2 regions of the Streptomyces sp. NPDC026417 genome follow, and region 1 is predicted to be linked to the other one. Evidence: riboswitches for the same ligand, from Rfam matches in the RefSeq annotation. Region 1 holds a riboswitch; the other holds the start of a gene.
What was found. Region 1 has a riboswitch for thiamine pyrophosphate ahead of ACZ4NT_RS22820 (purine-cytosine permease family protein). Riboswitches for the same ligand answer to the same signal wherever they lie in the genome.

Region 1 (6,346 bases):
TCCACCTCGACGCGAGTGCCGACTCCCCGCGCACCCACGCCCTGGTCGTCGGCGTCGGGAAGTACCCCCACCTCGCCGGCGGCGAGACCCCGGTCGCGGACCCCGACGGCATGCGGCAGCTCAGCTCACCGCCGCTGTCCGCCCGGGCCCTGGCGACCTGGCTGCTCGCCGAGTACCACGACCGGGAGCGGCCGCTGGGCAGTCTGGCCCTGCTCCTGAGCGAGGACGCGCCCGCGCCGTTCGTGAACCCGCGCACCGGCGAGTCCCGCGCCGTCGACGTCGCCACCATCGACAACATCTGCGCGGCGGTCACCCGGTGGTACGACCGGGGGGACAGCCACGTCGACAACCGCCTCGTCTTCTATTTCTGCGGGCACGGCGTCTCGCAGGGCGACGACATGGCGCTGCTCGCCGCCGACATCTTCGCCGACCGGCACAACCCGCTCAACGGCGCGCTGGACTTCGCGGGACTGATGAACGGACTCAAGCGCTGCAAGGCGGCCCAGCAGGTGTTCTTCGTCGACGCCTGCCGGTCCAACTCCGACGTGCTGATCGAGAGTTCGGGCACCCGGTTCGCCGGTCGGCTCCCCCTGGGCGCGGGTACCCGCCCGCTCGACCTGCCCCGGCGGTTCCACATCCCGTACTACGCCACCCTGTCCGGGGACCGGTCGCACGCCCGGCCCGGGCAGGTCAGCCTGTTCACCGAGGCGCTGCTGCGGAGTCTCGCCGGGGCCGCGAGCGACGACCCCGAGGGCGAGTGGCGCGTCAACACCTCCCATCTGCTGGAGGCCATCGACCACTTCATGCACCAGCCGCAGTTCGCCGGAGCGGTCGCCGGCGTCCAGGTGCCCTCGGTCGGTGAACTGCCCGTCTTCGTCCTGCACGAACTTCCCGGCCCGCCGGTCGTCCCGGTGTACGTGAGCTGCGCGTCCGCCCAGGACAACGCCGCCGCGGAGTTCGTCTGCCGCGAGGCGGGCTGCGAGCGTCTGCGGCGCGCCCCGGGGGAGGGCGGCGGAGCGGACCCGGCGAGTGAATGGGCCATCGAACTGCGCTTCGGCGACTACGACTTCGAGGCCAGGCTGGGCGACCGGGACGTACAGCGCAAGTCCGTCACCGTCCGACCCGTCTTCCGCCGTGTGCAGCTGGTGAAGCAATGAGTACCGGCCTGAGCGTGAGTGTCGCGCTGAGCCTGCACGAGACGGACCTGCCCGACGGGGCCCGGGTCGTCGGCAACATCTTCGCGGCGGACGGCGGGGCCACCCACCGCAACGTGCTGTTCCCCTGCGGTACTTCGGGGCCGCCGGCCCGCTACGAGGTCGCTCCGGGCCACTACGTCGTCTCCGCCCGGCTGCCCTCGGGAGTCGTCCTGTCCAAGGACGCCCAGGTCCGGGAGGGCGCCCACACCGTCGTCACGCTCTGCACCGCCGGTTCGCCCTACGAGTCGCACTCCTGGCAGTACCTCATGGGCAACATCGAGTCCTACGGCGCGTACCACGACGGCGAGCCGGTGCCGGTGCCCCGGTCCCAGGGCTCGCGGTCCGGGGTCTGGGAGTGGGACTCCGTCGTCGAACCCGGCCACGCGGCCTGGATCGGCGACCCGAAACCGGAGAGCCGGCACTTCGCGACCATGCTTCCGCTGGCCGACGGACAGGTGCGGCGCTCCGCCGTGTTCGAACTCGCCCGCTCCTCGCCCCACTCCGTCGCCAGCCTCGACCTCGGCGACGAGGCGGCCCGGCTCTACCGGTTCGGACCGCACGGCCCGCTCGACGAGGACGGCAGCCCCACCATGGACGAGCCCACCGGCCCGTGCCAGTTCCTCGTCGTCTGCCTGGCAGGCAACGAGTACGTCGTCACGCTGCCGGCACCCTGGGGGGCCGCGCAGATCGAGGTCCTGGTCAACGAACGCCAGAGTCCCACCGGCAGCGCCGTCTCCGTGACCGTCCGCGACAGCCGGGTGGGGCCCGCCCTGGGGTACATGGCACGCGGAGCCTTCGACGCGGCGGCGACGCTCGTGCGCGACGCGGAGGCCATGCTCTACGACCGGATCACCAATCCGCTCGCGGCCGTGGCGGGCGCGTACGTCCTGGTCGGCAGTGAGCTGACGGACCAGCCGCACCGCTGGGACCCGTGGCTCGACCGGCTGCGGCACGAGTTCGACTGGATGAGCGACGGTTCCGTGCTGTGGGCGATGCGGCATCTGCGCCGGGCCCACAGCGAGACCGAGCGGGCGGCGGCCCGCGGCGCCCTAGTGGAGGCCTTCGACCGCGGCGTCCCCCTCTTCACCCTGGGCCTGAGCCGCCTCATCCACGGCCTCTCCGAGTTCCCGGACGACCCCGCGTGCGCCGACCGGCTCGACCGGGCCCGCCGGCTGTCGTGGCGGGTCGACACCCGGGAGCCGTTCGTGATCGTCGCCCTGCGCAGGAGGTCGCCGTGATCCGCTTCACCATGCTGCCCGGCGAGGACGGCGACTGCCTGCTCCTGGAGTACGGGGACGACACCTTCGTCCGCCGGATCCTGGTCGACGGCGGCCGCGCCCGCACCTATCCGCGCATCAAGTCCACACTCGCCGGCCTCGACGGACTGATCGACGTCCTCGTGGTCACCCATGTCGACCAGGACCACATCCTGGGAGTCCTCGCCCTGCTCGACGACCCCGACCGCACCGTCGAGTTCGCGGACGTGTGGTTCAACGGCTTCGACCACCTCCTCGACGCCGAGGGATTCGGTGCCCGGGACGGCGAGAGGCTCACCAGTACTTTGCTCGGGCAGCGCATGCCGTGGAACGACGCCTTCGGCGGACGCAGCGTCGAGGTCGGGCGCCCGCTCGCCTGGTTCGACGACGGGTCCGCGATCGAGGTGCTCTCACCCGACCGCGGCCGGCTGGAGCGACTGGCCCCGCTGTGGACCGCGGAATGCGCCAGGCACGGCCTCATCCCGGGCCGGGACCCGGAGGAGAACCCCCCGGTGCCGGACTTCGAGCACTTCGGCCCCGTGAACGTGGAGCAGCTCGCCGCCTCCCCGTTCCGCGCCGACGCCTCGCCCACGAACGCCACCAGCATCGGCCTGCTCTTCGAGTTCGAGGACCGGCGCATCGTCCTCACCGGCGACGCCGACGACGGGCGGCTGGTGGAGTCGATCCGGCCGCGCGCCGAGGCGGCGGGCGGCCGGCTGCACCTGGACGCCCTGAAGGTCGCCCACCACGGCAGCGGCCACAACCTGTCGAACGACCTGCTCGGGCTGATCGACTGCGACCGCTACCTGATCTCGACCAGCGGCGCCCGGCACCACCACCCCGACGAGACCGCCGTCGCCCGGATCCTCCGGCACGGCGGCGCCGAGAAAGAGCTGGTCTTCAACTACCGTGACCGCGCGGCCACTTGGGACGACCCCGCACTCCGCGACCACTTCGGCTACACGGTGACGGTCCCGGCGCCCGGTGCCGAGGACGGGTTCGCCGGCTTCGAACTCTGAGGGCCGCGCGGCACCGCCTCCACGGCTCGGGCTATCCTGTGCGCCGTACCGGACACGGGGTGCCCCGCACGAGGGCTGAGATCACACCCGTCGAACCTGAACCAGTTAGCACTGGCGGAGGGATGTCTCATGTCGTTGCCGCATGCCCGCGGCGAGGTGGCCCTCGGCGGCCCCGAGCGCGTCTTCGACGGGCGGATGCCCGCCGCTCCCGGTGACCTGCGCGTCGAGGCGCGCGGCATCGCACCGGTTCCCGAGAGCGCCCGGTACGGCGGCCCGGGCCGGCTGTTCACGGTGTGGTTCGCGCCCAACCTGACCATGACCGGCGTGTTCACCGGCACCCTCGGCATCGCGCTCGGCCTCGACTTCGCCACCGCGCTCACCGCCGTCGTCCTCGGCACCCTTCTCGGAGCCGTGCCCACCGCGTACCTGGGCACCTGGGGCAGTCTCACCGGAGCGGGCCAACTCCCGCTCGCCAGGCTGGCGTTCGGACGTGCCGTCGTGCTGCCGGGCGCCCTCCAGTGGCTGTCCTCCATCGCCTGGGACGCGCTCATCGGCCTGTTCGGCGGGGACGCGCTGGCCCGGCTGTGCGGCTGGCCGTTCTGGCTGGGCGTCCTCGTCGTGATGGCCGCCCAGGGGGCCCTGGGCGTCCTCGGGTACGAGGCGATCCACCGGCTCCAGACCGTGATGACCTTCGCCCTGGCCGCCGCCTTCGCCGCCCTCACCGCCAAGCTCGCGACCGGCGCCCAGCACACCGCCGAGGCCACCGCGCACGGGGCCGACCGCGCCGGCGCCTTCGTCCTGACCTGCACCGTCGCGCTCAGCCTCGCCCTCTCCTGGGCCCCGTACGCCAGTGACTTCAGCCGCTATCTGCCGCGCACCGCGTCCCGGACCCGGATGTTCTGGTGCACCCTCCTCGGGCTCGGCGCCTCCTTCGTCGCCGTCCAGGCGCTCGGCCTGTGGGGCGCGGCCGTCTTCACCGACCAGACCGCCAGGGGCGTGGACAGGCTGCTCGGCGGCGGCGTGCCCGGCGCGCTGGGCCTGCTCTCCGTCGCCCTCGCCGCCCTGTGCAGCAACGCCATGAACGACTACAGCGGCTCCCTGGCGCTGCAGACCATGGGGGTCCGGCTGCCCCGCCCGGTCGCCGCCGCCCTCGCCGCCGCTCTCGGCTTCCCGCTCGTGCTGTGGATGCACGCGGCCGACACCACCACCCGCTTCCAGAACGTACTGCTCCTCGTCGGCTATTGGATTCCGGGCTTCGTCGCCGTCGTGGTGGTCGACTGGATCGGGCGGGCCCGGGCGCGCGGCGGCGCGCCCGTCGACCCGGCCACGGAGGCCGCCCGGCCGGGCTCCTGGTGGCCGGCGCTCGTCGCGTTCGTCGCCGCTTTCGCAGCGGCGGTGCCGTTCATGAGCACCGGTCTGTACGTCGGTCCGGTCGCCGAGGCCCTGCACGGTGCCGACCTCGCCTACCCGGCGGCCTTCGTCGCGGCGCTCGTGGTCTACGCGCCGCTGCGCCTGCGCACGCGGCGCTGACGCCGCACCCCGCCGTCGCGTCCCCACGCCTTCAGGGAGAACCAGGTATGACACCGTCCACCACCCCCGCGGGTGCGTCCCCCGCGCCGCCCCGTGTCCTGACCGTCGCCGGATCGGACTCCGGCGGCGGCGCGGGCATCCAGGCGGACCTCAAGACGATGCTCGCGCTGGGCGCGCACGGGATGAGCGTGCTGACCGCGGTCACCGCCCAGAACTCCGTCGGCGTCCAGGGCGCCTGGGAACTGCCGGCCGACGCGGTCCGGGCGCAGTACCGCAGCGTCGTGGACGACATCGGTGTGCAGGCGGTGAAGACCGGCATGCTCGCCTCGCCCGAACTCGTGCGGACCGTCGCCGAGTTGCTGGCGGACACCGCCGCCCCCGCGGTCGTGGACCCGGTCAGCGTGTCCAAGCACGGCGACCGGCTGCTCGCCGACGAGGCGCTGGACGCCGTCCGCACGGTGCTGCTGCCGGTCGCCACCGTGGCGACGCCGAACCTGGACGAGACGGCGCAGCTCACCGGCATCCGCGCCACGGACGACCGGGGCATGGCCGAGGCGGCCCGGCGACTGCTGTCGTTCGGGCCGCGCTGGGTGCTGGTGAAGGGCGGGCATCTGCCCGGCGAAGCCGTCGACCTGCTCACCGACGGCAGCGAGGAGCACTGGCTGCGCGCGCCCCGCCACGACAACCGCCACACCCACGGCACCGGTTGCACCCTGGCCTCCGCGATCGCCGTGGGCCTGGCCCGGGGCCGGGAGGTGCCCGACGCGGTGCGCCGCGCCAAGGACTACGTCACGGGCGCGATAGCGGCGGGCTTCCCTCTCGGCGCGGGCCTGGGCCCGGTCGACCACGGCTGGCGGCTGCGGGTGGACCGCTGACCCCGGGAGGCAGGTCCGCGGCCACGGCGACCGGTCAGGTGCCGGACCCCGCGCGCAGGACCGTCAGGGAGACCGTGGAGGCGTTGCCGGACACCGGCACCTCGCCCTGAGTCCACTTCACCTTGAGCGGCGCCTTCTCGTCCGGCGGGGTGACGAGGAGGGTGGCCCGAGTCGCCGTCCCGGCACCGCTGATCTCGGGGTTGGAGAAGGTCAGACCGGCCCAGGCGCTTTGTCCCGGAGCCAGGGTGACGGTCGTCGCCTTCTCCGAGGACCGCTTCGGATCGGGCCCGAGCTGCTTGCCGGACGCGTCGACGAAGGCCGCGCCGGGGAAGCCGCGCACAGTGCAGGTGCGCGAGGAACGGTTGGTGAGGACGACCGCGAAGTTCTCCTGCCCGGCGCCCGGGTCGTTGTCACCGACCGAGGCGCGCAGCTCAGGGGTGTGGCACCGGCCGCCCGGGGGAGCGCTCCCC
Region 2 (6,346 bases), on a different contig from region 1:
CGGGGACCGGCAGGTCGCCCTGGCCGAGGTGGAGGATCGCGGCGGCGGCCGGGTGCGCGGCGCGGATCGCGTGGGCCACGTCCGCCCGGTCGTTCACCGAGAGCAGCGCGCCGTGCCGCAGGCACGCCTCGGCGAACACCTCCAGGTACGCGAGCTCCTCCGCCGCCTCCAGGCTCTTGTCGCGCAGCTGCACGAGGTCGACACCGCCCGCCAGGACCGCGTCGAGGAACTCGGCGAGGTCGCCCTGGCGCTTGCGGGCGTCCGTGCACAGGTAGAGGCGCGCGTCGGCGAGCCGGGCGCGGGCGCCGGCACCGGTCTCGGGCATCGTTCAGGTCCCCCCGTGGTCGGTGGCGCACGGACCACGGCGGCCGGCGGGCCGGCGCGCCGTGGTCCGTACACCGGAAATCGATCGGATCAGACGGCGAGCGCCTGGGCGCGGCGCTTCACCTCCGTGCCGCGATTCTCGCTCAGAGCCTGCGCGGGGGTCCCGGGCAGGGTCGAGTCGGGGGTGAAGAGCCACTCCAGCATCTCTTCGTCGGTGAAGCCGTCGTCCCGCAGGAGCGTCAGGGTGCCGGACAGGCCCTTGACGACCTTCTGCTCGGCCCCGTCGATGAAAGCGGCGGGGACGTGCAGCGCGCGGTTCTCACCACGGCGTACGGCGATGAGCTGGCCGTCCTTGACCAGCTGCCGGACGCGGGTCACCTCGACGCCGAGCATTTCGGCGATGTCGGGGAGGGTGAGCCAGGCGGGGACGAGAGCATCGATCTTTGCGTCAATCTCGGTCACGGGACAAGCCTGCCATCTGGGACCGACAGTCGGAAGCCGAGCCCGCCCGACCCGGGGAGCCGGACCGGGGTGAACCGGGCCCGGACCGCCTACGCGGCCGCCGCCTTCAGCGGTCTTGAGGGGTCGGTCAGCGCGTCCGCGTCCATCGGCGTACCCGCCTCGATGAGCTTGCGCCCCTGGGCCAGGTCCCGGGGACGGCCCACCGCGAGCAGGGCGACCAGGCGGCCCTCGCGCAGCCAGCAGACCGTCCAGGCGGCACCCGAGGGGTCGCCGCGCCACAGGGTCGTGTCGGCGGACGCGTGGTGGCCGACGTACTGGACGAAGCGGCCGAACTGCTCGGACCAGAAGTAGGGCACCGGGTCGTAGGCCGCGGGGGCCTCGCCGATGATGTTCGCCGCCACCGTGCGCGGGCCCTGGAGGGCGTTGTCCCAGTGGTGGACCAGCAGGCGGCCCTCGTACCGCCCGGACGGGAAGGAGGCGCAGTCGCCGACCGCGTAGACGTCGGGCGCGGAGGTGCGCAGGTGCGCGTCGGCCACGATCTCGCCGTGGGCGCCGAGCTCGATGCCGGAGCCGCCGAGCCAGCCGGTCGCGGGGCGGGCCCCGATGCCCACGACGACCGCGCCCGCGGGCACCCGCGAGCCGTCGTCCAGGACCACGGCGCCGGGCTCGACGCGCTCGACGCGCGCGTGGGTGCGCAGCGCGGCGCCGCTGTCGGCGTACCAGGACGCCATGGGGGCGGCCACCTCGGGCGGCAGGGCCCCGGCCAGCGGCCGGTCGGCGGCCTCGACCACGGTCACCGCGCAGCCGGCCTCGCGGGCGGCGGTCGCGAACTCGGCGCCGATCCAGCCGGCTCCGACCACCACGATGTCGTGCTGCTCCGCGAGCACCGGGCGCAGCCGCTCGGCGTCGTCCAGGGTGCGCAGCAGATGGACTCCGGGCACGCCCTCGGTGCCCGGCAGGCGGATCGGTTCCGCCCCGGTCGCGAGGACCAGGACGTCGTACGGCACGGGACCGTCGGCGGTGTCCAGCTCGTGGTCCTCGGGGCGCACGCCGAACACCTCGCAGCCGAGGCGCAGTCCGATGCCGAGCGCCTCGAAGTCGAGGTCGAAGGCGGAGCCCTCGGCCTTGCCGAGCAGCACCGCCTTGGACAGCGGCGGCCTGTCGTACGGCTGGTGCTGCTCCGCGCCGATCAGGGTCACCGTGCCGGTGAAGCCCTGTTCCCGCAGGGCGACCGCGGTCTGCACCCCGGCCATGCCCGCGCCCACGACGACGACCCGCCCCGCCGTGCGCTCCTCAGCCCGCGTCCGCTCGTTCACCTGATCACCATAGACACCTGACGGCTCGTCAGTCAGGGGGCGTGCTGGGTGATCTCCTCCACCACGCTCGTCCCACTGCCCTCCTGAGACTCCCACTGCCAGCTCTCCTCCAGCCGTACCCGTCCGTCGGCCAGCTCGACGACCGAGGACACGCAGTGCCCCGAGGAGGTCGTCCCGTCGTGCTTCAGCTGCACGTACCGGAAGTCGAGGCGGTCACCTTCACGCCTACCCACCAGATGACCTCGTACGACATCGCCGCCCGCGTACTCGGCCCAGATCTCGCCGTTCCGCTCGTGGTAGGCGAAGCGGGTGCGGGTGCCGACCTGGCCCGGCGCCTGGTCGGCGACCGGGGCGAGGACGAGGCCGTCGAGCGAGCGGGCCATGCGGGGAGCTCCTCTACTGGGGTGCGGGACGACGGGCTAGGGTGGCCAACGTAAAGCACACGCGGGAGCCCGGACGCACCGGGCTGAGAGGGAGGCTGGACGGCCTCCGACCGTACGAACCTGATCCGGGTCATGCCGGCGAAGGGAGGGGCTGGACGCCCATGTCGCGTACATCGCACGCCGCGCCCACCGCGCGGGGATCCACGGGCCCGTCGGACGTCCTGGTCGTGGGCGGCGGCATCATCGGTCTGGTGACCGCCTGGCGGGCGGCGCAGCGGGGGCTGACGGCCGCGGTCGTGGACCCCGAGCCGGGCGGCGGCGCCGCGCAGGTGGCCGCCGGCATGCTGGCCGCCGTCACCGAGCTGCACTACGGCGAGCAGACCCTGCTGGGCCTCAATCTGGCCTCCGCGCGCCGCTATCCGGACTTCGTGGCCGAGCTGACCGAGGCGTCCGGCCTCGGCCTCGGCTACCGCCGGTGCGGCACGCTCGCCGTCGCGCTCGACTCCGACGACCGCGCCCATCTGCGCGAACTGCACGCCCTGCAACAGCAGTCGGGCCTGGAGTCGGAGTGGCTCAGCGGCCGTGACTGCCGCCGTCTGGAGCCGATGCTCGCACCCGGTGTGCGCGGCGGGCTGCGGGTGGACGGCGACCACCAGATCGATCCGCGCCGGCTCGCCGCCGCCCTGGTCGTGGCCTGCGAGCGCGCCGGAGTGGTCCTGCACCGCACCTGGGCCGAGCGCCTGACCGTCGAACGGGGCCGGGCCGCCGGTGTGCGCACCGCCGACGGCACCGGACTCGCGGCCGGCCAGGTGGTGCTCGCCGCGGGCAGCCTCAGCGGACGGCTGGCGGGGGTGCCCGACGACCTGCTGCCGCCGGTGCGCCCCGTGAAGGGGCAGGTGCTGCGGCTGACCGTGCCGAAGCGGTACGCGCCGTTCCTGAGCCGGACCGTGCGCGCCGTCGTGCGCGGCAGCCAGGTCTACCTGGTGCCGCGCGAGAACGGGGAGCTGGTGGTGGGCGCCACCAGCGAGGAGCTGGGCTGGGACACCACGGTCACCGCGGGCGGCGTGTACGAGCTGCTGCGCGACGCCCACGAGCTGGTCCCCGGCATCACCGAGCTGCCGCTGACCGAGACGCGCGCGGGACTGCGTCCGGGCTCACCGGACAACGCGCCGCTGCTCGGCCCGACCGGACTGGACGGCCTCCTGCTGGCCACCGGCCACTACCGCAACGGCGTCCTGCTCACGCCGGTCACCGGCGACGCGATGGCGCACGTCCTCGCCACCGGTGAACTCCCGGACGAGGCACGCCCCTTCACCCCCAAGCGCTTCAGCCCGGCCCGCACGGAGCAGCCCGCATGAACATCTACGTCAACGGCGAGCCGCGGCGGATCGCCGCGGGCACCGCGCTCGACGCGCTCGTCGCCACCCTCACCGCGGCCCCCTCGGGGGTCGCCGCAGCCCTGAACGAGACCGTCGTCCCGCGCGCGCAGTGGTCCGGCACGGACCTCGCCGAGGGCGACCGCGTCGAAGTCCTCACCGCCGTCCAAGGAGGCTGACCCATGGCCGACGATCCCTTCGTCCTCGGCGGTACGACCTACTCGTCCCGCCTGATCATGGGCACCGGCGGCGCGCCCAGCCTGGACGTGCTGGAGCGTTCGCTGGTGGCCTCCGGCACGGAGCTGACGACGGTCGCGATGCGCCGGGTGAGCCCCGAGGCGCACGGTTCGGTGCTGTCCGTGCTCGGCCGGCTCGGCATCCGCGTCCTGCCGAACACGGCGGGCTGCTTCACGGCGGGCGAGGCCGTCCTGACCGCCCGTCTCGCCCGCGAGGCCCTCGGCACCGACCTGGTCAAACTGGAGGTCATCGCCGACGAGCGCACCCTGCTGCCCGATCCGATCGAGCTGCTCGACGCCGCGGAGACGCTCGTGGACGACGGCTTCACCGTGCTGCCGTACACGAACGACGACCCGGTCCTGGCGCGCAGGCTCCAGGACGCCGGCTGCGCCGCGATCATGCCGCTGGGCTCGCCCATCGGTTCCGGCCTCGGGATCCGCAACCCGCACAACTTCCAGCTGATCGTGGAACACGCGCACGTGCCGGTCATCCTGGACGCCGGCGCCGGCACGGCCTCGGACGCCGCGCTCGCCATGGAGCTGGGCTGCGCGGGGGTGATGCTCGCCTCGGCCGTGACCCGGGCCCGGGAGCCGGTGCTGATGGCCGACGCCATGCGGCACGCGGTGGAGGCGGGACGCCTGGCGTACCGGGCGGGCCGCATCCCGCGCCGGCACTTCGCGGAGGCCTCCTCGCCCGCCGAGGGGCTGGCGCGTCTGGACCCCGAGCGCCCCGCTTTCTAGGACGGGCCCGCAGGCCGTACCCCGGTACGGCGGCGGCGTCCGCAAAGGCACACAACAGTCACAGGTCTGCTGCATTCCGCCCCCGGAACCAGCGGACCGGGTGGGCGTGACAGTGGCGGCTCGTAGACTCACCTGCGTGGATACGACCCTTCAGGACCCGCTTGTCGGGCAGGTGCTCGACGGCCGCTACCGCGTCGACGCGCGGATCGCGGTCGGCGGGATGGCCACGGTCTACCGGGCCCTGGACACCCGCCTGGACCGTGTGCTCGCGCTCAAGGTGATGCACCCGACGCTGGCCGCCGACGCCTCGTTCGTCGAGCGGTTCATCCGGGAGGCCAAGTCGGTGGCCCGGCTCGCCCACCCGAACGTGGTGCAGGTCTTCGACCAGGGGACCGACGGGTCGTACGTCTACCTGGCCATGGAGTACGTGGCCGGCTGCACCCTGCGCGACGTGCTGCGCGAGCGCTGGGCGCTGCAGCCGCGGGCCGCGCTCGACATCCTGGAGCCGGTGCTCGCCGCGCTCGGCGCCGCGCACCGCGCGGGGTTCGTGCACCGCGACATGAAGCCGGAGAACGTCCTCATAGGGGACGACGGCCGGGTCAAGGTGGCGGACTTCGGTCTCGTCCGGGCCGTGGACACGGTGACGAACACCACCGGATCGGTCCTCGGCACCGTCTCGTACCTCGCCCCGGAGCAGATAGAGCACGGCACGGCCGACCCCCGCGTCGACGTGTACGCGTGCGGTGTCGTCCTGTACGAGATGCTCTGCGGTGACAAGCCGCACTCCGGCGACTCCCCCGCGCAGGTGCTCTACCAGCATCTGCACGCGGATGTGCCGCCGCCGTCGGCCGCCGTGCCGGGGCTGCCCTTCGCGCTCGACGGCCTGGTCGCCTCGGCGACCGCCCGCAATCCCGAGGTGCGGCCGTACGACGCGGTGGCGCTCCTCGCGGAGGTGCTGGAGGCGCGGGGCGGCCTGAGCGCCGAACAGCTGGACGCCGTACCGCCGAAGGCCGTGGCCACGGGGCACGACGGCGCCGAGGACCGCACGAGCGTGATCCCGCGCTCCCTGTCCGGGCAGCGGCCGCTGCCGGTGAACGAGGACGACGCCCGGCTGAACCGGACCAGCCGCTTCGAGAGCCCGCCGGTCCCGCCGCGGCCCGCCGGGGCGCGGCCCCGGCGCGGAATGCTCGCGATCGTCGCGGCCGTGCTGCTGGTGTTCGGCGTCGGCGCCGGCGTCTGGTACATCAACTCCGGCCAGTTCACCAAGGTCCCGCCGGTGCTGGAGAAGACCGAGGCCCAGGCGAGGGACCGGCTCGAAGCGGCCGGCCTCGACGTCAAGGAGGTCAGGCGGGACTTCAGCGACACCGTCAAGCGCGGCACGGTCAGCGCGGTCGACCCCGGGGTCGGCGAGCGCATCCGGGAGAACGATTCGGTGACGCTCACCCTCTCCAAGGGCCCCGAGATGGTGAAGGTGCCCGATCTGGAGGGCGAGACGCTGCAGAGCGCCA

Region 2: linked by a shared signal. The riboswitch ahead of thiO (glycine oxidase ThiO) and the one ahead of ACZ4NT_RS22820 (purine-cytosine permease family protein) in region 1 are both predicted to bind thiamine pyrophosphate.

The regions. Positions count from the first base shown of each region.
Region 1 covers NZ_JBVHPY010000014.1:200,047-206,392, forward strand. Annotated here, with positions in the region: gene ACZ4NT_RS22805 (caspase family protein) at 1-1,157, shown strand, start outside; gene ACZ4NT_RS22810 (hypothetical protein) at 1,154-2,434, shown strand; gene ACZ4NT_RS22815 (ComEC/Rec2 family competence protein) at 2,431-3,471, shown strand; TPP riboswitch at 3,517-3,611, shown strand; gene ACZ4NT_RS22820 (purine-cytosine permease family protein) at 3,601-5,001, shown strand; gene thiD (bifunctional hydroxymethylpyrimidine kinase/phosphomethylpyrimidine kinase) at 5,049-5,876, shown strand; gene ACZ4NT_RS22830 (DUF4232 domain-containing protein) at 5,911-6,346, opposite strand, start outside.
Region 2 covers NZ_JBVHPY010000010.1:77,079-83,424, reverse strand. Annotated here, with positions in the region: gene thiE (thiamine phosphate synthase) at 1-325, opposite strand, end outside; gene ACZ4NT_RS17785 (Rv2175c family DNA-binding protein) at 415-786, opposite strand; gene ACZ4NT_RS17780 (NAD(P)/FAD-dependent oxidoreductase) at 876-2,039, opposite strand; gene ACZ4NT_RS17775 (avidin-fold protein) at 2,135-2,485, opposite strand; TPP riboswitch at 2,537-2,649, shown strand; gene thiO (glycine oxidase ThiO) at 2,647-3,843, shown strand; gene thiS (sulfur carrier protein ThiS) at 3,840-4,040, shown strand; gene ACZ4NT_RS17760 (thiazole synthase) at 4,044-4,838, shown strand; gene pknB (Stk1 family PASTA domain-containing Ser/Thr kinase) at 4,975-6,346, shown strand, end outside.